Regions from separate parts of the Bombilactobacillus sp. ESL1097 genome, predicted to be linked through region 1. Evidence: predicted binding sites of a transcription regulator. Region 1 holds the regulator's gene; each other region holds the start of a gene.
The links. The regulator Rex, encoded in region 1, represses fermentation and respiration genes when NADH is low (regulators of the CRP and FNR family bind a similar motif). The targets are predictions, from matches to a motif close to TTGTGAANTANTTCACAA.

Region 1 (8,025 bases):
ATTGGAGAAACCTGTATTGGCTTCAAATTCAATATTAGCCGTACCCCCACCAAAACCAGGAGACACCATATAGCCCCCAGCTTGTTGGACCGTTGGATTCGTAATCATCTTAGAAATATAAGGCATCGGATTTTTATTGCCAACAAGGGGATACCATTTCTGTGTCCGTAAAGGATTGGTTAAAGATTCATTTAAAATATAAATAATGTTAACTTTCCCAACTTTTTTCCCTTGATTGGCTTTAACCAAACCTTTTTGATAACGTTTAGTAATTTGCTTCATAGTCGCCGCGCTATAATTAGCAGGCTTAATCATTGGCGTAGAATGGGCATTAAAGACAAAACCAATTAAAGTACCCCGATTACGATAATTGGCCAATTGTGAACGATCAACATTAGTAATATTATGCTTCGCCAATTGTTTAGAAGCAAAAGAGCGCGTATTTCCTGCTTGTGAGAACAAGCTTAAAGCTATTATTGCTAACACCAAAAAGCCAATTCTCAACGGCCACAGCACCCGATGATTTTTTAACCACAAGCCTTTGGTAACTTTGTGTAACAGGTAGGCCGCTACAAGTAGTAATACAATGCCAATGGCTAAAAGTAATAATGATTGCCAACTGACCATTTTAATTAAACCACCAGCTTGACCAGCCATGTTTAAATCATTAGGTAACAATGGTTCAGAACGTGAAATAATTTTATTAAAGTCCACATATAAAATAATACTAAAAATAATGACGCTCAGGGATATTCCCCACCAATAATCACCTAACAGCGCAATTAGCATCGTTATAATAACTACTAGGCAAAACCAGTTGATTCGCGTGACGACAGGATTATTCTTAATTTCCCAGAACATCTCATGATAGCCGTGTGTCAAACTACCGGTTAAAGCTAGTTGAAATTCAAAATAAAATCCGTAAGCAATTAAACACACTAAAAGTACTTGCAGTAAAAAATACATAAAGCGTTTGACAGTTAGATTATGCACAATAAATCCTCTTTCGACTTAAATTAATACAGTTTTAAATTTTAGCACAATCTAATTTAGATAGGTATATTACTAGCATAATTTGCCGATAAGTCAAAAGCAGTTAAAATGCGGTATTACAAAAAATATTAAATTAAATATTTAAAAATGAGGTTGTAACTAGCAGCTAAATTGCTTTTGTCACAACCTCATATTAAGTATTAAAAAGTCGGAACAAAAAAATTTCGTAAATCAAACAAACCTTCTCCGCTGATAGTGACTTCAAAAGTCAAAAATCTGTGTTTAACTTCTCAAAACTTTTTGTCCCGACTCTTTTTTGAATATTAATCGACCTTGTCAATTGCTTCGGAAGCAATTATTTGAAGATTTTCCCCTTGAAATTGCCAAGCAGTAATTGGCGCCGGAATAATAAAGTGATCACCTAACTGTAACTCGTAGGTTTTCCCAGCAATCACTAGCTGTCCCGTTCCGGAAATCACGGAACATAAGGTGTAAGCACCCAACTGATGTTGCAAACTTAAAGCATCATTTTGCACTTGTAAGCCCCACACTGCAAAGTATGGCGAAACAGGTGGTTTCACATAAGTGGTGATGGAACTAGCACCAAATTGCTGGACCGCTTGATTAAGTTTTGGTGTTTGGAAAGGAACAGTAATCGTATCTAGAGCCTGTTTTAAATGCAGTTGGCGTTTTTGACCGGTAGCTTGTTCAATACGATCATAATCATACAAACGATAAGTAGTATCACTACTTTGTTGTGTTTCTAAGGCAATAATTCCTTGATTTAACGCATGAACACACCCACTAGGCACAAAAACAAAATCTCCTGTTTTGACTGGCATTTTTTTGAGCAAATGTTCCCAGTCTCCCGAGTCAATCAGTGCTTGTAATTCTGCCTTAGTTTGCGCATTATGTCCATAAATCAAATAGGCACCAGGCTGGGCATCAATAATATACCAACACTCCGTTTTGCCTAGCTCACCTTCATGTGCTTTGGCATAAGCATTATCTGGATGCACCTGAACTGATAAACTAGCTTCCGCATCTAAAATCTTAGTCAATAAAGGGAAAACTTTTCCTTGCGGGTAACCAAACAGCTCTGGTTGTTTTTGCCATAGTTGGGCTAAATCTTGCCCAGCAAAAGGTCCATTTTTAACAGTTGATAAACCATGAGGATGAGCAGAGATGGCCCAACATTCTCCCACTTGACCATCAGGTATGCGATAACCAAAACGTTCTTGTAGCTTACGCCCACCCCAAATTTTTTTTTGGAAAGCGGGTTGTAAAAACAATGGTTCCATCTAATACCTCCTAATAAAAGCAGCCGTAATCAACCAAAATTACTACTAACTTACCGCAAAATTCTCGCCTTACAAGCTAAACGGTGAATCAAAAGTTAAACATTTAGTTTAACTATAGTTATCTAAGAAATAAATTAATGTTTGTAATTCATTCGCTAAATCAACATTGTGTACGCGCACAGAATTAGGAGTTGCCAATCTTAACGGCGTAAAGTTCAAAATGCCCTTGACGTTGGCTGCTACCAGTTCATCAGCGACCTTTTGTGCACTGATGACTGGTACTGACAAAATCACAACATCAATCTGTTCATCTGCTAAACGTTGTTCTAAAGAATCGACATCATAAACTTGCACACCATTGACAGTTTGACCGATTAATTCCGGATTCTGATCAAAAGCGGCTGTAATCTTAATATTGTTCGTCTGTGAAAAATTATAGTTTAATAATGCACTACCTAAGTTACCTACTCCGACCAACGCTACTTTCGTCGTTTGACTTTGGTTAAGTAACTTTTTAAAAAATTCCAGCATTGGTTCAACTTCGTAGCCGTAACCCCGCTTACCTAAAGAACCAAAGTAAGAAAAATCACGCCGAATCGTCGCACTATCCACTTGAACAGCTTTAGCTAATTCTGTTGAGGAAATCTTTTTAGTATTGGAATCATTTAAAAATTGAAAGTAACGATGATACAACGGTAAGCGCTTAATAGTAGCATTTGGTATTTTGTATTTTGTCATGGTTAATATCCCCTTGTGAACAAGTATAATTGATACTTTCAGTATCTACCTTTTAATATCACAATGTCAAGTAAATAAAATCACAAAGTTATTACCTTGAAAATTAACCATTAATTTTGATAAAAGTTGCCATCTCATACGGTGCCAGTTGTTGCGCGTCTGCTTGTAAAGACTGAACTTCTTCTAACGCATTGGTTCGTTGAAAACCCGCCGCTAAGAATTCCGTTAAAGCAACCGTTTTATTCGCTTGATTACTCAATCTAACCACAATCGCATTCTGAATTGTATAAGCACAGTAGAGAGCCGTAATCGTTACATCCGGATCCAACCGTAAGAAAGTCGCTTGGCGTGGTAACTGAGGTAATGATTTATCAAATTCAACATCCCAAATTTTATTGTCTAACCGATTGACAAATAAATTCAGTTTTTGTAACTGGTAATTAACATTGGGGGCCAACCAATTTTCAGCAGTCCGTGCTAACTGATTCTCGTCTAAGTCCGCAACTGCCACTAATCCAAACGCAAAATGATTTAAGCCGATTTCTTCAGCTAGTGGTGTTGGCGTCATCTGATGACCGACACTAGTAGTGTCGCCCGAAGCTCGCCCGGGACGCCACAATAAATTGGGTTTTCCTAATTGACCCGTAGTGGCTAGTAAAGTGACGGCAAAGCTTTGATTCAATAATTCGTATTCTTTCATGCCGCCACTTAACAAAAACAAACCTTGCTTGGGCTCATACATGCCCACAACTTTATCAAAGTTGTAAAGATTGACCGGTTTTTCAACAAACTCGTCTTGCCAATTATCCGCAATAGGCAAATTAGTAGTGGTTCGAAAACCGCCTTGAATTTGCGCCCACGCCTGTGAACTTTTGATACCCGTGTTAATCTTTAATCTCAAGCGATGATCTAAAGCTTGGTTGTCAATAATTAATTGACCATCTAACACCGAAGAACTTGTTGCTAAACTTAAAATAATTTTGAAGTTCACGTCAATTAATTGCGGATGGTCCTTTTGCCTTTCAGCTAAAGATTTAGGTAACTGCCAAGTACCTTGAACCGTCATAGTTTGTAAATTAGGAGCAGTCTGCACTTGACATTGTCCAGTTAACGGCAAGCTGACTTCTTGTTCCTGCGGTAAAGGCGAATAATCATACGTATCACCATCATTACCCGAATCTAAAATTTCTAACAGCTGTGGATAAACGTGACCTTGCGTTTGAGCAGTAAAGCTTGTTCCTGTGTATTGAACTTGCCACTTTTGATTGTTAATGGACACAGATGAACTATCTTCTAAAGTTGCTAGCTCCGTTGGAGCTACTTGATAAGAAACCACCTGATAGCCTAATCCCTCGTAGTGCATCTTTAACCGAACTGTCAATCGATAATAGCCCGGTTCATCTTTAAATTCAAAACCTTTGGCGGTTTGTTGCATAATGTGCTCACGCTTAGGGACATAAGTTGCACGAACTAGAACAGCCTGATATTGCTCAGCAAATTTCACTTTTTTATTAGTCGTTAAAAATTCTACTTCTTGATAACCATCAAATACCCGTGGTGAAGTATTAAATAGTAACAATTGATTACTATCCAGATTTAAACGTTGTGCTAAGCGCTTCTTAATATAATTTTCAATTCCGGCAGCGATTTCGAAACCTTCTTTGAAACGTTGCTGAACATCAACAGCAACATTATCCGTGATACTACCGCCTAATGTATCATGCGGTTGACACTTTAATAACTTTTTCCAAAGTTTTAAAACTAATCCGTTGGACACTTTGATTCCACAAGCTTGGGCAATAACCAGCATCGGTTCAACTCGGCGTAAAATTTGTTGTTCTAACTTGAAATTTTGACGTTTAAGCTGCGAGCGCACTGACCCAATCGTCCGATGCACCCGTGAATAGGTAGGATAACGTAATTCGCCTTGATACTGAGGCAAATCTTGGTGGCGCAATTGTTGCATAAATTGGGGATAACTGCTCAACACTATTTGGTGTTTACTATATTGATTTAATTGTTGAATTACCTGGGAAATATTATGAATAATATTCATCTGATCAATCCCCGAAGGAATTAAAACGGGATCATTATGACCATGTTTAGCTTCTAGGTCAATCCCTGGGTCTAATCTTTGCTCGACAAACTCTTGTAAATGCTGCTTCGAATTTAAATCAATTTGCCCCGTATAATAACCTAAGGGAAAGTTAGCTGCATAAACTTGGTTATTTCCCAAGCCCTGCCACTTAAAGTAAACTGAATCGACTTGTCGAGCAAAATTAGTACCCCGCCAACATATAAAATCTTGAATGCCGACTTGATTTAATAGCATCGGTAATTGTGCATTAAAACCAAAGGTATCCGGTAAATAGCCAATCATCATGGCCTGCCCAAAGAGTTGGCGACTGCCGATAATGCCAATCACTAAATTACGAATAATGGATTCACTATCTGGTATTAACGCGTCTGTTTGGGTATACCAAGGACCAATAAATAATTGCTTGCGCGAAACCAATTGCTTAATTCTCTGTCGATCTTCTGGATGAATCGTTAAATATTCCTCCACAATCGATAATTGCCCATCGAAAGTAAAGTTAGCCTCTGGATGTTGCTCTAACTCTGTTAAAACCTCACCGAATAATTGATCACTGAGAACCTGAGCATCTTGAGTTGTAAAATACCATTCGCGATCCCAATGAGTATGATTAACAAAATGTGCCGTTACCATATATTATTTACTCCCATATTTTTATTCAAATTCAATCTCAATATCTTCTTCGTCTGCTTCACCATCAACATCTGGCGTATCATTTTGGTTAAAATCAACGGCTAACGGCGCCAATATTCCAATAATCAAAGCACAAGCAAAGAGTCCAATTAGATATGCCCACCAGTTAGTTACTGTTACTGCACCATAAATACCACCAACTGGTGGAATCTTAGCTTGAGCACCTAATAAAATCGCAAGTGCGGGGCCCACTGCTCCAGCAAGCATATTAATGGGAATCAATTTTAACGGACTAACTAACGTAAACGGAATGGCCCCTTCAGTAATACCAATAAAACCCATGAACCAATCACTACGTCCAGCATCCAATAATTCATTAGAAAAACGTTTTTTATAAAACAAAGTAGCAAACGCATAGCCTAAGGGAATACCAGCAATAGCAATATTTACAATCATTGCCGGAGTATAAACTTTTTCTGCCAATAGCACATTACCAGCCATCCAAGCCGCTTTATTAATTGGACCACCTAAATCAGATCCAATCATCGCTCCCATAATGATCGCTAGAGTCATCGCGCTGACCCCGCTGTTACTCATTGCTTTAATCCAAGCGACTAAAGAACTATTAATCCAAGCCAATGGTTGCTTCAATAAGACACCCATTAATAACGCCACGACCATGGTCGATAAAAGTGGTACTACTACTAATGGCATAATGGATTCATATTTAGCACTGACATGGATCTTGTCATGGCACCATTTAGCAGTATAACCTGCTGCAAAACCAGCAACCAATGCTCCTAAAAATCCCATGTTGGAGCTAGAAGCTAAGGAACCACCAATAAAACCGGCAGCTAAAGCTGGCTTATCACCAATGGCATAAGCAATATAACCCGCCAAGACAAGATTAACTAAGCCGACACCAATCCAACCAACAGCCTCAATTTGACCCATGTAAAACCAAAAACCCGTTTTATAATGATCAAAACTTGTAATGCCAAATAATAAACCAATTAATTTAGGCACAGCCACGACTAGCGAACCACCAATAACTACGGGTAACATGTAAGAAATCCCCGACATTAAGTAGCCTTTCCACTGTGATAATAACTTTTTCATAATTTTCACCTCTGAAGCGTCACTAAGCTTTTTTCTGAGCCACTGCTTTCATCACTTTGTTAATTACTGCCTTCGGTTTTTTAATGCACATATTGATATCCACGCGAACGGTGGGAATCCCCTTAAAACGATCCATTTTTTCAATTTTTTGGTCAGAACCAATTAACAAGAACTTCGCACTTTGAGCTTCTTGTTCCGTGATTTCATTTTTGAGACCCATAGCTCCTTGTTGTTCAACCTTGGCTGAAAGCTGCAGTTCTTGGGCGGCTTTCTCTAATGCTTTAGCAGCCATAGGGGTATGGGCTAAACCTGCGGGGCAAGAGGTAATTGCTACAAAATCCATAATTTTACTTCCTTTTCGCTTTAATTATTAGTTAAAATTTGATAAACATCTTGAACGCTTTGACTAGCAACCAGTGCTTGGCGCTTTGGGGCATCAATTAATGAAGTGGCCAGATTGGCTAATAATTGTAAATGCTCCTGCGCACCATCTGGAGGAGCTAACATCACAATGATTTGTTGAACTGGTTGATCATCAATCGTTTGCCACTCTGATAACGGACTTTGGGTCCGAATAAACAAAATTGCTGATTGCTTAATCGCCTGAGAAAGCGTGTGGGGGATCGCAATCCCATCCTGCAATCCTGTTGAAGCCTGTTGTTCACGCTCCTGTAGCGATTCATAAATTGCTTGTTCGTCGTCACCTACGCCTAAACTAACTGCTTTTTGGGCAATAAAATGAAACACCTCAGTTTGCGAACATAGCGGTTGATTTAAAAAAATTTGGTTCTTCGTCAAAATCTTATCCATCCTTATCCATCCTTTATTTCTGTTGAATATTGCAAACATTCAACGACCGTTTCGACATCTTGCGCATTTCTCAACTGCTTCATTTGCTTAGCATTTTGTGTTAAATCGTAGAAATAATCATAAATATCATCTAAACTGTCTTCGACTGTATCGTTAAACGCCATAAAGAAAACTACATAAACCGTTTCCTTACCCCACAAAATTCCATTTTGAGAAGTTAAAATACCAATGACCGGTTTTAAAACATGTTTGGCAGCCCCATGGGGAATAGCGTAAGTTCCTAAAGCTGTGGAAGCTAATTGTTCTCGTTTCCAAGCTGACTCTTGCATCGTATCT
Region 2 (8,025 bases), on a different contig from region 1:
AAAAAATGTATTTAAATATTCCCAAGTTAAGACCGATAATTGTTGATAAGACAAACTTTGACTAGACGTTTTAGTATCCGGTAAATCTTCAAAAACTGCTAAAGTTAACGTTTGCTTATCTAGTGCCTGACAATAAGCTAATTGATCTAACATTTGATCGCGTTGGCGAAAACGAACCATATTTTGCTGTTGCACTAACCTTTGCAAGGCACTTTCCACAAAATCAGCTCCAAATTGCCATTGATCATCTAAAACAGGTTGCACTAAAGTTTTGTGCTGGCGCTGATAATTAAAATATAGAATCAGCATTTGTAAATAATCGCAATTCGGAGAAACAAAATCAATATCCTGCAGGTTAATTAAAGCATAGCCACCAAAACAGCCCAAATGATCTAATAATTTCATGACCAAAAATTGCTGATCTAGTTGCATAATTTGTCCAGCAAAAAATACATCCGCACTTTTGGAACAGTACAACAAAATTAATTGTTGCTGTTGCTGGTAGCGTTGTAAGATTGGCCTTAGTTCCGGATTATTTTTCACCAAAACCGAAGGTGTGTGTTGTAAATGCTGCGTTTGAAACATTGTACTGGCTAATTGTAACTGGGCGCCGACAAATTCCAAGGCAACAACGTGCTCTAAATCAACGGTTAAATTTTGCCCAATTTTAGCAAAATTAAAGGAATCTAGTAGTTGCAAGTGCAATTGTTGTTGCCGAAAGTCCTGTAACTTCACTTGCAAATAACGATTAGAACCTGCCAAAATTACCAAAATAGCTTGTTGCTGACGCTGCAAAAAGTCCAATAATTGCTGAATCAAATTATTTGCAGCAAACTGCGGCACTGCCAGTTCTTTTGCCCAATGTATCTTATTAGTAGCCGTTAAATCAATCCGCCGTTTCAGCCGCTTTAAATCCAATCCTTCCGTGGTTATAGACGCAATGCCACTAATCTTTAATAAGACATAACCATCAAGTAAGCCATAATCATTATAGGTATGCACAATGACCCACTTATGATCTAACGCGGTGACAAAACCAGTATAAATGTCACCCGTTTGGCGAATAAACAGATCGACAATTTGCTGATTTTGTTGTGCTTGTTGCAGTTGTTGTACTTTACTCATGAATTAACCTTCTGTCAGTGGTGAAATTGCAGCAAACTTATTATATGATTTCACAAATAATAACTTCACTGTACCACGCGGACCGGAGCGATTTTTGCCAATGATCACTTCCACTTCACCAGCGTTAGTATCATCACTAGCTTCGCTACCTTCCTCGTCATCAGCACCATCGTTATAATAATCATCACGATACAGGAAGGCGACCACATCCGCATCTTGTTCAATGGAACCAGATTCACGAATATCTGATAAAACCGGTCGCTTATCTTGTCGTTGCTCTACCCCCCGTGATAGTTGTGATAAAGCAATAACTGGTACATGTAATTCTTTCGCTAGTTTTTTTAATTGTCGTGAAATCGTCGAAACTTCTTGCTGCCGATTCTCTTGACCAGTTCCTTCAATTAGCTGTAAATAATCAATAATAATTAAACCAATATTTCCCGTCTCTTTAACCAAGCGGCGACACTTAGCTCGAATTTCTGCCATCTTAATTCCTGGAGTATCGTCAATATAAATATCGGTTTTGGACAAAATACCCATGGCCACAATTAAATTTTGCCATTCGTCATCGTTCAAAGTTCCGGTGCGCAAATGATTTGCATCAATGCTCCCTTGAGCACATAATAATCGGCTAGCTAATTGGTCAGCTCCCATTTCCAAACTAAAAATGGCCACCGTTTGCTGACTATGAACTGCCACATTTTCCGCGACGTTGAGTGCAAAAGCCGTTTTGCCGACGCCAGGACGGGCAGCCAAAATAGTTAATTCATCAGCATGTAAACCAGCAGTCATACTATCTAATTCACTGTATCCGGTAGCTAACCCCGTCACTTGTGAATCTTCTTGAGCTAACTGGTCAATATTTTCAATCGTATCATTTAAAACATCGGCTAATTTTTTAAAGCCGTTATTATTCTGGCTTTCGCCGACTTCCATAATAGCTCGCTCGGCATTGTCCAAGACGTTCGCCACATCAGTATCTTGCTCATCAAAACTTTGGGCCACAATATCAGTTGCCGTATTAATCAACTGCCGTAATACGGCTTTATCAGCCACAATTTTGGCATAATAAACAATATTGGCGGCGGTGGGGACGGTTGTTGCCAAATCCCCTAAATAATTAACGCCGCCAATATCTGCTAACTGATTTTTAGCTTCAAGTTGATTTTTAACAGTCACGACATCAATTGCCTGGTCTGCTTCATTTAATTCCAACATGACAGCAAAAATTAACTGATGCGCATGATAATAGAAAGACTCAGTCGTCAAATATTCAGCCGCATCAACAATTTTTTCTGGACGTAATAGAATCGATCCTAGGACTGATTGTTCAGCCTCTTTATTATTAGGTGGAATTCTCTGCATTGTTGTATCGTTCATGAATTAACCTCATATCTAGTTACAATTTTACCACGGATAATATAGGGATAATATATGTTTTAAAATATTCAAAATAACATTAAATACCATCGAAAGTAAACAAAAAAACCTTTCCTAGTTACCAACGTTTAAATTAACTAACTAGAAAAGGTTTTATCATTTAAATTATAAACTAGTGTTTACAGATGCATCATTTGTGCAAACAGTGGCACTGCAATATTATCAACAATACCAATGATAACAACCGAAACAGCGGCCATCGCACCTTGAACAGAACCTAATTTCAAGGCAAAAGCAGAACCAACGGTATGTCCAGCAGTACCCATACCTAAACCAGCACCGATGGGGTCGCTTTCCAATCTGAACCACTTAACTAACCATTTACCTAAAGCATAAATGATAACGGCGTTCAGGATACATGCCATCGCAGTAACAGCAGTGTTGCCACCAATAGCTGTTGACAATGGTAAAGCAATCGCAGTCGTAGCTGATTGACTCATCATGGAAGCTGTGCCGACCCGACTGAGTCCCAAGAGTTTGGAAATTCCCAAAATAACAAATAAGGAAATAAAGGTACCAATTAACAAACTCAATAAAATAACTAGCCAATTCTTCTTAAACACATCATTACGTTTATAAAGCGGAATTGCAAAAGCAATTGTGGCAGGTGTTAAGAACCAGAAGATTAGATCCCCACCAGGCTTATAGAATTTCGTATAAGCTGCTGCAGTCGTCATTCCCATGCCTTTTCCTAACAAGAAAATTAGAAAAATTCCCAAAACCATCGCTACAAACAACGGTTGAAATAAGAAAAAGCCATGAGTCAAATTAAATAAGTATTGCCCAATTTCAAAAACTCCCAATGAAAGTAAGATACCAAATAAGGGATTCGATAATAACTCTGCCATCATTTGTTCTCTCCTCCTACTTGTTCTTGTGTATCTGTATCAGTATGTTTGATCTTTTTACTGATCCATAATAACAATCTTGTTGTATAAGCCGTTACTACCAACAAAACGATTGTTGATAAAATAATGACGATAACTAATTGGACACCTTCATTTGCCATAATGTTCAAATTAGCAGCTAGAGAAATTCCGGATGGTACAAACAAAAAGGCAATTAAACCAATCATGGCACTTCCAAAGGAATCAACCCACTCTAATTTGATAATATGACAAGTCAATAATAAATATAACAAAATCAAGCCAATAACCGGCGTTGGTACAGGGAATGATTTTGGCATCATATTAGAAATCCACTGTGATACAAACAAAATTGCTGCATAAATTAACATTTGAATCAATAATGGTGCAGCTTTTGGCTTCTTATCTTCTGGTTTCATTTTCACATCACCTATTCTTAAAATTTATCGCACTTATTGTCTAAGAGACCTAAACAATAAATTGGTTCCATCATCACTTTCTTTCTCCCAAAATCGATAAAATTTTAGTTTAATCAAAACTAAAAACTATCTACATATGGTTTATAACGTTTTCACGAATTTGTCAAGTATTTCACAAGATAATTGCTTCACAATCTGCAAGCCCTTACATCTTTGAGCTATTAAAAAAACTAGAATTCACAAGAACCTAGTTTCTTTATAATTTTTCTCAAAAAATTCTGCAACTAATACTGTAATTTACATTACAACAATAATATTACTTTTCACTGACATGCACCCGTATGGAAGCTTCAATCCCTGGATACAATTTCACTGGTACATTCATATAACCTAAAACTTTAATCGGCTCGGCCAATTCAATTTTGCGCTTATCAATTTCAATTTGGTACTGTTGTTTTAAAGCTTGCGCAATTTGTTTACTGGGAATTGACCCAAATAACCGACCATCACTGCCGGCTTTCGATTGTAGTTCAACCACCGTTTCATCTTTTTCTAAAACGGTCTTAATCATTTGAGCACTAGCTTGTTCTTCATCTTTTTCTCGTTGTTCAGCTTGCTTTTTACCATTCAATTCACTGATGGCCTTAGCAGTGGCGACTTGAGCTTTACCGTTTTTAATTAAGAAGTTGCGCGCGTAGCCATCAGCGACTTCTTTGACTTCGCCACGTCGACCCTTACCGCGAACATCTTGTGTGAAAATTACACGCATCTTTTCATGCCTCCTAGTTATTGTCTGCTTGCTTAGGTTTATCTTCTACTTTTTGTTGGATAATTGCAATCAATTCTTTCTTAGCCTGAGCAATTGTATAATCAGCTAATTGCGTTGCCGCATTGGATAAATGACCGCCACCACCCATTTCTTCCATAATGACTTGCACATTAAAGTCACCTAAGCTTCGCGCTGAAATTGCTACTTTGGCATCGGACCTTTTGGTAATCACAAATGAAGCATCAATTTTTGATAAGGTCAATAAAGTATCGGCTGCCTGTGCCGCAATCACGGAATCATAAACTTGATCTTCTTCACCCGTGCAAATGGCAATTTGTGGCGTCACCATTTGTACGGTATCAATTAAATGGTTCCTTTGGATATAGGATGACACATTTTCTTTCAGTAAATTTTGCATTTTCGTGCTGTCAGCCCCTACTGAGCGTAAATAACTGGCCGCATCAAACGTCCGTGTTCCTGAACGTAAAGAAAAGGAATGTGTATCGACAAAAATGCCAGCTAGCATGGCCGTCGCTTCTAGTTTAGATAAAGACTGTTGGCTTTGTGGTTGGTATTCAATCATTTCAGTTACCAATTCACTAGCCGAGGAAGCATAAGGCTCAATGTAGGCCAGTAATGGATTAGCAGGAAATTCTTCACCACGCCGATGATGATCAATCACTACCGTTTGATCGGCTAACTTCGCCGCCAATTCTGGGCTAGCGGAACGTGATGGTTTGGATAAGTCGACCATAATCAACATACTTTGCGCATTAGCTTGATCTAACGCCTGTTGCGGCGTAATTAAATCATTTGATAAATGCTGGTCTTGCTCAATCCATTGCAATAAACGTGCAACATCTGTGTGCGCTCCGTTAGCATCAATCACAATTTTACAAGTTTTATTATTCATTTGTGCAATTCGATGAATGCCTAAACAGGCACCTAAAGAATCCATATCAGGTTGTTGGTGCCCCATCACATAAATAACATCAACTTGGTTAAATAACTCTCTTAAGGCTTGGCTAATCATCCGTGCCCGGACACGCGTCCTTTTTTCCATCGGATTGGTGTTGCCGCCATAAAAGCGTGCCGGTTCGTCCGCCTCACGTACAACTGCTTGATCGCCACCTCGACCCAAGGCCAAATCAATATTTTTTTGCGCATCTAACGCTAGTTGGGCCAAGTTATCTTTACCATAGGCAAAGCCAATACTTAAAGTTAACGGCACATTTTGCTGCGAAGTAGTCTTACGAATTTGATCTAAAATTGAAAAACTATTAGCTTCCAGGGCCTTTAGCGCATTCACATAGCCCACCACAATAAAACGGTCACTGGCCACGCGTTTTAAATACATTTCATTTTGATTAGCCCAATCAGTTAATTGATTAGTTAAATAACTATTCAAATCTGAGCGATCCCGATCAGCCATGGTTTGCACAAGCTCATCATAATTATCAATAAAAACTTGCCCAATCGAAATTTTTTCATCTTCATACTTTTGCTTAATAGCTACATACTGCGTAACATCCAAAAAATAAATTACGCGAAAATTTGGTTGCACAAAAGTTTGAAATTGAGTTTGACCAATAGTTAATAACGTCGCAGCTTGTTGCTGCTGTTCATTTTTTTCGACCAGTTGAATTAATTCTGGATTAACTTGATTTAAACTACGTCCTAGTAAATCCTTATCAACAAAATGGCGCTGTAAATTAGGATTCACCCATTCAATCGTGCGCTGTTTGTCGTTATCATACAGTAACATCCCAATGGGAATATTAATCAAAGCTTCTTGTTTGCCCCGATTTTCACGAAATGATAAATCGTATAGATATTTATTAGTTTGCACCACAAACTTGCGTAATAAATAAGAACCAATGGCGACAATTAACGTAAAAATAATAAAGACCAATAAACCTAAAACTGGACTAATTCCAAAAATTAAACTAACTAAAATTAAAGCCAAAACCACTACGACAATTAACCCCCAACGTAGTGGCTGACTAATAGCTAATAAACTATTCTTAGCTACGCTCTTTTTTTTCATACTTACCCTCTTGTAACTAGAATTTAGCTATATTTTAACATACTGTTTACATTAAAAAAGAAGCCTACCTTGAGTAGACTTCTTTGGGATTGAAGCTTATTAATCTTCAGCAACAAATGGTAATAAGCCCATTACTCGTGCACGTTTAATCGCAATTGTTAAACGGCGTTGATTCTTGGCGCTTGTTCCCGTTACTCGACGAGGTAAAATCTTGCCTCGTTCCGAAATAAAACGTTTCAGCAAATCTGTATCTTTGTAATCAATATATTCAATATGGTTAGCGGCAATAAAGTCAACCTTCCGGCGACGACGGCCACCACGACGTTGTTGTGCCATGTTGAACGCTCCTTTCAATTATTCACAAAATTTAAAACGGTAAATCATCATCTGAAATATCAATCGACTGCGTATTATCCGCAAATGGATCTTCATCCATTGATGGAGCAGAATTATTGGCAGCTCTATTATTGGAATTATTAAAATTATTATTAGAGTTGCTTGGTCCAGGAGTCGTATTATTTTCAACCGTTTGATTTTGATTTCCATTATTGTGGTTCGCCGATTTCGGTTCTAGCAGTGCAAAATTCTCCACTACAACTTCGGTCACGTAAACCCGCTGTCCTTGTTGATTCTCATAATTGCGAGTTTGAATGCGCCCATCAATACCAACTAATGAGCCCTTATGCGTAAAATTAGCAAAATTTTCCGCTGATTTACGCCAAATCACACAATTAATAAAATCAGCTTCCCGTTCACCATTCGAATTGGTGAATTGCCGATTAACAGCAACGGTAAAAGTAGCAACGGCTGTTCCTGCAGCTGTATACCGCAAATCAGGGTCACGGGTCAAACGACCAACTAATACACTACGATTAATCATACTCCTGTCTCCTTTTTGACTGTCTCCAACAGATTAATCTTCGCGCTTGATAATCATATGACGTAAGATGCTGTCATCAATTTTTGATAACCGGTCAAATTCATTGATCGCTGCTTGGTCTTGGGCATTAACATTAACGATATGGTAAGTACCTTCATTGTAACCACCAATTTCGTAAGCCAAACGCCGTTTTTGCCAATCTTTTGAATCTAATACATCAGCACCGTTGTCTTTGAGAACCTTATCAAAGCGTTCAATCAAGGCCTTCTTATCTTCTTCAGAAATATCCGGTTTGATGATATAAGTGATTTCATAATGTGTTTGAGCCATTATTTTACCTCCTTATGGACTAATGGAGAATAAATAGATTATTCTCAAGGAGTATTAACTATCTTAAAGTGTAATACTCACAGAATAGTATTCTACCATCATTTACCAAAAAATACTACCAAAAAAGTTTTTAACGTTCCAAGCGCCTT
Region 3 (8,025 bases), 400 kb from region 1:
GGGGATGATAAACTGTTGATCCATTTGTTGCATTAAAATAGGATTGTTCGTACGCACTAAAGTAATAAACGAATGGTTAATGTGCTGTGGTTTAGTATGAGGTAAAGAAATAGTAATATAAGGGGTCTTAATGCCGGTGGAAAACTTTTGTTCACGTTGCCACAAGGCTTGTTCATAGTTAGTAGTAACCAAATCTAATTTTAATAACTTCTGTGAAATGTGATGGCATAGCGCAGCAAAGTCAGATATTTCAGAATTTAAAAAAATCAGTTGATTACTAAAAAGGTCGGCGTATTCTGTCATTATTATCACCTGCGTCCGTTCATCTCAATGAACAAATATAAACATCTGATATTAGACTACAGTTTTATTTTAGTTTAAAGTAAAGGCTTTAACAAGATAATCTTTGCTTGGTAAAACGGTTAATGTTCATAAATGTTCACTGATTTTTTTAAAATAATTATTGTATAATAATTAAAAAGTAACCTGAAAGAATTGAATTGTCAGATGACACAAGCAGAACGACTTCAAAGTATTATTGAGATTTTATCGAATCACAAAAAAGTAAAGACTAGTATTTTACAACAAAAGCTGGGCATCAGCACTTCGACTTTACGACGTGATCTCATTGGCTTAGAGCTCACAAATACCGTCAAACGTGACCAGGGTTATGTCAGTTTGCTCAAAAACTCCAATGTGGAAATGACCTATGCTATTAGGCGTAGTGAGAATGAAGCTGCGAAAAAAAAGCTGTGCTCCTTAGCTGCAAAACGGATTCACAATAATCAAGCAATTTTCTTGGACGGTTCCTCGACCTTAGCTTTTTTGCCGAAGTATTTTGCTGGCAAACGCCAACTGCATATTATTACGAATAACTTGCACATTGCCACTGAAGTTAATCAATTGCAAAATATTAAGCTGTCTATCTTAGGTGGGGAAGTCCCTTACCAATCAAATTCAATTTTAGGTTATCGGGCGTTACGTGATTTAGATCAAAATTACCGTCCAGATATTGCTTTTATGTCGTGTAATTCGTTAGATGAACATGGGATTTATATGGCGAATGAAGAACAAAATGCTTTGAAACAGATGTTGTTGCAAACCGCACGGAAAGTTGTGTTGTTAGTGGATCATTCAAAGTTTGGACGTCATGATTATATTTTGATGTCCTCTTTTCAGCAAACGAACATAGCAGAAATCATTTGTGATCAACGTCCGTCAGCAGATATTGCCCAGCAAATAATACAAGCTAAAATCCAATTAACAATTGCATAGGCATTATAAAGCTTGATGGCGCTTTTGAAAGTCAGCGCGTTTTTGGGCGGGCGACATGCCGTAAAATTCATGGTATTTTTGATAAAAAAAGTTTTTGTTTTTAATCCCGACTTTAGTGATAATCTTATTAATCGGTAAAGTACTGGATTGTAATAGGCTGTTAGCTTGAATGAGCCGTTGTTTGGTTTTTAGTTGGGAAAAAGTATTATGCGTGTGTTTTTTAATTAAATTACCCAGGTAATCTTTGTTATAGCCATATTTATTAGCTAGCTGTTCCAAAGTAATGGTGGCATAGTTTTGATCAATTTCGTTTAAGCATTGAATGATTAAATCTTGTTGGCGATTGGTGGTTTTTACTGTCGGCAAAGGATGGTGACGGAGGATTTTGGCTAAAAGAATATCTAAATAAGATTCAATGATCCGACTCGAGTACGATTTTTCAAGAAAATATTCTTCAATAATTTCGTCCATGGTTTCTTTGATGTCTTGGTTTTGCGGAAATAAAATATAATTGCGGGTAGGATGCTTGCCAAGAGAAATATCAGATAAAAAACTATAAGTAATACTATTATTTTTGTGAATACTGTTTAATAGATTGAAAGTAATACTACTGTCGCGAAACAAAACATTGATGAGTAAATCGTTGGTCCCGAGTGCTTTGATAGAGTGGCTGCAACCAACATTCATCATTAGAATATCACCTTCATGTAATTTGACTAGTTGCCCATCGACGACTTCAGAGCAACTGCCAGTTAACATATAATTTAATTCTAAAAATTTATGCGTGTGTTTAGGGTAGGGGGCAAAGCGGTTATGTTTACTGATATAGACAGAATGGTACTTAAAAAAGTAATCGTTAGTTAAAGTGAGGAGTGCTTGATGATCGACAGAAGTAGCGACTGCACTTTGTGGTAAATCGGCAATAAAATGATGAGTTGCTTCTTGTTGTTGTTCTAAACTGGTTTTTTGTTGGAGCATTTGGATAACTTGTGCGTTCATAATAAAATCCTTTCGCAAGCTGATTAGCAATCAATAACGGAACAAAAAGGAAATGTTGGTCAATGATTAAGATTGAGCCAAACATTTCCTTTTATAATACTCTTAAATTCCCAAGTTACTGTCGAGTAACGACGATTATTTATCTGGTTGGTAGTCGGGATCAATAATCAAAACCGGTTTAATCGTTTTCCCCGAAACAGAATCGGCATTGGCTTGATTAATATCCTTGAAATCATAGAACTTTTCAGTTTTATCAAAGTCAAACCAACCTAACTTATAAAATTCAATCAAGCGGGTAATATCAACTTGAGGAATGGAATCGCCCATGTTGACACCAACGACTTTGCGATCATCAACGCAGAGATCATTCCAAGTAGAAATTTCTAATAATTTTGGTGTCACGGCGATCGCAGCACACGTTCCGCCTTGAGCTAATGCTAAAACGCTGTTTTTGATTACTGCAGGAATACCAGTAGTGTCAACCGTCCAATCAACGCCATAGCCATTAGTTAATTGTTGAATTTTAGCCACGGCATCCTCATCATTACTATTAATCGTATCTGTAGCTCCTAATTCTTTGGCTAAGGCCAATCTTTGAGGAACTACGTCCACGGCAATAACTTTAATACAACCAGAAATGCGTCCGGCCATCATAGCAGCTAGACCGACGGCACCAGTACCAAAGACAGCGATCGTATCACCAGGTTTCGGTTGCAAAGTATTAAAGACAGTACCGGAACCAGTTACATAACCACAACCTAATGGTCCTAATTTCCGTAAATCTAAACTTTTATCAACTTTGACAGCATTACGTTGGTCAACAACGGTAGTCGTTGTAAACGAGGATTGATTAAACATATTAGAGATGTGCTGACCGTTCTGAGTAAATTGATCTTCACCATCGGCCCGGACCCCAGACAAATTGTAATCACCATAATTACGACACTGTGTGGGCACCCCTTTTAAACAATTATCGCAGGTTCCATCAGCGTAAAAAGATAAAATAACATGATCACCGACTTGAAAGTTTTTCACTTCGGAACCAATTTTTTCAACGATACCGGCCCCTTCATGACCTAAAATTGCTGGATAGCCTACCGAAGCATCGCCTTTGCGAATCGCTTCATCAGAATGGCAAATCCCGCTGGCCACCATGTGAATTTGGAGATCAGTCGGACCAACTTCGTGCAGTTCAATGTCATCTTCTAAGGTAAATGGTGCTCCTTGTTCTTTGACAACAGCGGCAGTAATTTTCATTAATAAAACCCCTTTCTTGAAATTCACCCTTTTCAACAATGATTATGTCACTATCAAAAAACGATTTCAATAAAAACTTGTGATTTTATTCATAAAGTTTTGCGATGAATGGTTTAAATATTTTATTTTTACAAAAAAATAATCTAAAAAGTGCTTTTATAGATAAAAATTACGAACTGTGCCCCTGGTTGATTTCCAGAATCTAAAATCATTAAATTAAAAAATGTATTAATATGATACTGATTATCAAGAATTATGCCATTGCGCTAGTCTAGCGATTACGCTTACAATCTATACAGTAAACGTTTACGATTAAGAATTATGAATGGAGATCTGAAGTTATGGCTAAAAGTTCGCACGCTTCAACGTGGGCAGTATCCTTAACCAATTTTTTAGACTCAGGCTCAATCGTTGCGGGCGGTGCAGGTTTAACAATGTGGCAAAAGCACTTTGGTTTGAGTAGCTTTGCCGTCGGTTTATTAGGGGCATTGAGTGCTAATGCTTTTGGTTCGGCATTGGGAGCCATCATTGGCGGGCATTTGTCTGATAAATACGGCCGCAAAATGATTTATACCTATGATATGTTGGTCTACATGGTCGGAACACTTTTAATTGTGTTTTCTATTAATTTTCCGATGTTACTAATTGGTTTTTTAGTGACAGGTATGGCTGTAGGTGCGGGGGTTCCTGCTTCTTGGACGTATATTGGTGAAACATCTGATGGAAAAAATCGGGCCCATGATATTGGAATTTCCCAATTTTCCTGGTCCATGGGACCGACGTTAGTTTTTGTGGCAGCATCATTATTTGCACCACTTGGTTTATTAGGTAACCGCTTATTATTTGTCTTTTTAACAATTGTGGCATTTATTGCGTGGTTATTGCAAAGAAACTTACCGGAATCTCAGGATTGGTTGCAACAAAAGGAAAAAGAACGGCAATCAGGAATTAAGCCGCATCCATATAAAGAATTATTTTCGAATATGGTTTCCATTAAAAGTATTCTCTTCTTATGCGGTGTTTATGCTCTCTGGAATTTAGTTGCGGGGGCGATGGGCTTCTTTATGCCATTTGTATATGAAACTGTCGGTGGCTTAAATACCTTGCAGGCAAATATTTTACAAGCAGTTTTGTGGTTATGTACCGCTTTATCTGGTTACTTCGGTTTTGCCTTATTTGGCGATCGGCTTAATCCCCGGGGCTTCTTCTTTGTAGGGGCTTTAATGGCTGTTATTTCTTGGGTAATTTTAACTTATATTGGCTTCGGCTGGGCCGCTTTAATTGCTTTTGTAATTATTTGGGGACTATCTGCCGGAATTGGTGCCCAAGCTTGGTATGCTTTATGGGCAGTGGAGCTGTTTCCTACAAAGTATCGTGCTGGCTCCCAAGGGTTTATGTTCTTTATTGTCCGTGGTAGCTCTGGGATTTGGTCGATCATTTTCCCAATGATTTTAGCAGATCTTGGTTTTAAGGTTGCTGGGACGGTCATGATTATTTTGCTGTTAGTATCTTTGATTATTGGTGTTATTTGGACGCCACAAACTCAAGGTAAATCTTTAGATGAAATCACTTTGGAACGTTATGGTACCAAAGAAGAATAGAAGGTGCAGTTAGTGAGTAAAACTTATGTAGCAATTGATATTGGCGCTTCCAGTGGGCGTTTGATGCTGGGTCAATTAATTGATGGCCAATTGCAATTGAAAGAAATGCACCGTTTTACCAATGGATTTACCTCCAAAAATGGTGCTGATTGTTGGGACATTGATCATATTATTCAAGAAATTTTACTGGGACTGCAAAAAGTCAAACAAGCTGGTTATGCGGAAGTAACAGTGGGAATTGATACGTGGGCTGTTGATTACGTTTTGGTCGGTTCAGATGGTCAACGTTTGAAAGATCCGGTTTCTTATCGGGATGCGCGGACTAAAAATGCGATTCACGATTTAACCTCTGATTTATCCAAAGAATATATTTATCAGAAAACCGGGATTCAATTTTTAGACTTTAACACGTTATACCAATTGTTTGAAGAAGACAAAGATTTATTAGCACACACCGACAAAATTTTAATGATTCCCGATTACTTGGGTTATGTGCTAACGGGCCAAGCAGTAACGGAAGTTACTAATGCATCCACGACGCAAATGTTAAGTTTACGCGAAGGTTTGTTTGATGAACATTTGTTGCAAAAGGTTAATGTCAGTGCCGATCAATTTCCTAAGTTAGTTGACCCTGGGACCATGCTGGGTGAATTACAAACGGATAAATTCCCCGATTACGATTTACCCCGAGCTCAAGTAATTACGGTAGCGACTCATGATACGGCCTCGGCCGTCGTAGGAACTCCCGGACTCGGGCAACGTTGGGCTTACTTGAGCTCAGGAACCTGGTCTTTGATTGGAGCCGAATTAAATGTTCCAGAGAACGGCCAGTTAGCATTTAAACACAACTACACCAATGAATGGGGTGCGTATGGCACGTATCGGTTTTTGAAAAATATTATGGGCTTGTGGATTGTGCAAAATATTAAAAAAGAATTACATGATCAATATAGTTTTGCGCAATTAGCTCAGTTAGCACAACAAGAAACGCCATTTCAACAATATATTGATGTCAATGATCAGCGCTTTCAAAATCCACCAGCGATGATTCCAGAAATTCAAGCTTACTGTCGTGAAACGCACCAAAAAGTCCCGCAAACTCCTGGTGAAATTGCGATGGCTGCTTATTCGAATTTGTCACTGTATTACGCTAATGAATTAGATATTTTGGGCCAAATTTTAGGTTATCAAATTGACACGTTGAATATTGTTGGTGGTGGTGCCAATGTAGCTTTAATGAACCAGTTAACAGCTAATATTGCTGGTGTGAATGTGTTTGCTGGCCCCACTGAAGCCACGGCCATTGGCAATTTGATTGTGCAGATGATTGCGCAAGGTGATATTTTAAATGTTTATTTGGCACGGCGGATCATAGCTGATTCCTTTGATTTAAAGCAATATCAACCGCAACAAGATATGCAAGAACATTTAAAAACTTGGCGTAGCAAATTTAGATAAAAAGGAAGTGACCAAAAGTGACAGTCCGTTTGGGACAATTAATGCATGTTTATCCAGATCAATATGCTGAGTATGAAAAGAGACACAATAATTTGTTTCCGGAAATGCGCCAAGCTTTGAAAGCTGCTGGTGCGCATAATTACTCAATTTTTCTGGATAAAGCCACGGGCAATTTGTTTGCTTATTTAGAAGTTGATGACCTTGATAAATATAATCAGATTTCCGAGTCTGATGCCTGCAAAAAGTGGTGGGCATATATGGAACCGATTATGGATACGAATCCGGATCAAAGTCCAGTGACGACTGACTTACATGAGGTTTTTCATTTGAATTAAATTTTTAAGGAGATGTGTGATTATGACTAAATCTGAAACTGTTGAAAATGCTTATCAAACCGCCAAGGAACGGTATGCTGAAATTGGCGTAGATACAGAAGCTGCCATGGAACAATTGAAAAAAGTTAAATTATCTGTGCATTGTTGGCAAGGTGACGACATTCATGGCTTTGTGAATCCGGAACAAGAATTAACCGGTGGCATTGGCGTCAGCGGTGATTATCCGGGGATTGCTACAACGCCTGATGAATTAACGGGTGATTTACATGAAGCATTATCATTAATTCCTGGTCATCATAAAGTGCAGCTGCATACTTTATATGCGGTCACAGATCGCAAAAAAGACTTTGATGAAATTGGTCCAGAAGACTTTAAGTATTGGGTTGATTGGGCTAAGGAAGAAAAAATTGGTTTGGATATGAACCCTACTTTCTTCTCTCATCCCAAAGTCAAAAATAATTTTACCTTAGCTAGTCCAGAAAAAGATATTCGTGATTTTTGGATTCAAGTAGGGAAACAATCACGGAAAATTTCAAATTACTTTGGTCAAGAATTGGGTCAACAATCAATTAATAATTTCTGGATGCCTGATGGTTTTAAAGATAATCCAATTGATAAAGCGACACCGCGTTTGCGGATGATTGAGTCCTTAGACGAAATTATTAAAGACAAATATGATGAAAAGAATACGATTGAATCCTTTGAAGGTAAATTATTTGGTACAGGTATTGAGTCTTACACGGTAGGTTCTCATTTGTTCTACAACAACTATGCGATTACTCGTAACAAATTATGGACGATTGATGCAGGTCACTGGCATCCAACTGAAGATGTTTCCGACAAGTTTTCTGCCTTTTTGCCATTTGGTCGCGGCTTGATGTTACATGTTTCGCGTCCAGTTCGTTGGGATAGTGACCACGTAGTCATCTTTGATGAAGCTTTGCAACGGATTACTCGCTCGCTAGTTCGGGATAACGAATTAGATAAGACGAATATTGGTTTAGACTTCTTTGATGCTACGATTAATCGGGTTTCTGCTTGGGTCATTGGTGCCCGGGCAACCCAAAAGGCTTTATTACAAGCAATGTTGGCACCTTTAG

Region 2: AC3B6D_RS04300 (CidA/LrgA family protein) is a predicted target of Rex. The motif match lies at 4,011-4,028, and genes of this name have one in related genera.
Region 3: AC3B6D_RS00175 (NAD(P)-dependent alcohol dehydrogenase) is a predicted target of Rex. The motif match lies at 3,609-3,626, and genes of this name have one in related genera.

The regions. Positions count from the first base shown of each region.
Region 1 covers NZ_JBYLUB010000001.1:431,928-439,952, reverse strand. The annotation lists gene AC3B6D_RS02010 (LTA synthase family protein) at 1-993, opposite strand, end outside; gene manA (mannose-6-phosphate isomerase, class I) at 1,317-2,294, opposite strand; gene AC3B6D_RS02000 (redox-sensing transcriptional repressor Rex) at 2,403-3,032, opposite strand; gene AC3B6D_RS01995 (glycoside hydrolase family 38 N-terminal domain-containing protein) at 3,136-5,760, opposite strand; gene AC3B6D_RS01990 (PTS fructose transporter subunit IIC) at 5,782-6,879, opposite strand; gene AC3B6D_RS01985 (PTS fructose transporter subunit IIB) at 6,902-7,222, opposite strand; gene AC3B6D_RS01980 (PTS sugar transporter subunit IIA) at 7,243-7,689, opposite strand; gene AC3B6D_RS01975 (BglG family transcription antiterminator) at 7,692-8,025, opposite strand, start outside.
Region 2 covers NZ_JBYLUB010000002.1:12,764-20,788, reverse strand. The annotation lists gene AC3B6D_RS04315 (hypothetical protein) at 1-1,125, opposite strand, end outside; gene dnaB (replicative DNA helicase) at 1,129-2,505, opposite strand; gene AC3B6D_RS04305 (LrgB family protein) at 2,685-3,413, opposite strand; gene AC3B6D_RS04300 (CidA/LrgA family protein) at 3,413-3,850, opposite strand; gene rplI (50S ribosomal protein L9) at 4,167-4,619, opposite strand; gene AC3B6D_RS04290 (DHH family phosphoesterase) at 4,633-6,666, opposite strand; gene rpsR (30S ribosomal protein S18) at 6,766-7,002, opposite strand; gene ssb (single-stranded DNA-binding protein) at 7,034-7,546, opposite strand; gene rpsF (30S ribosomal protein S6) at 7,580-7,876, opposite strand.
Region 3 covers NZ_JBYLUB010000001.1:33,636-41,660, forward strand. The annotation lists gene AC3B6D_RS00160 (PTS sugar transporter subunit IIA) at 1-303, opposite strand, end outside; gene AC3B6D_RS00165 (DeoR/GlpR family DNA-binding transcription regulator) at 508-1,275, shown strand; gene AC3B6D_RS00170 (helix-turn-helix domain-containing protein) at 1,279-2,274, opposite strand; gene AC3B6D_RS00175 (NAD(P)-dependent alcohol dehydrogenase) at 2,410-3,531, opposite strand; gene AC3B6D_RS00180 (MFS transporter) at 3,873-5,132, shown strand; gene rhaB (rhamnulokinase) at 5,145-6,590, shown strand; gene rhaM (L-rhamnose mutarotase) at 6,608-6,925, shown strand; gene AC3B6D_RS00195 (L-rhamnose isomerase) at 6,948-8,025, shown strand, end outside.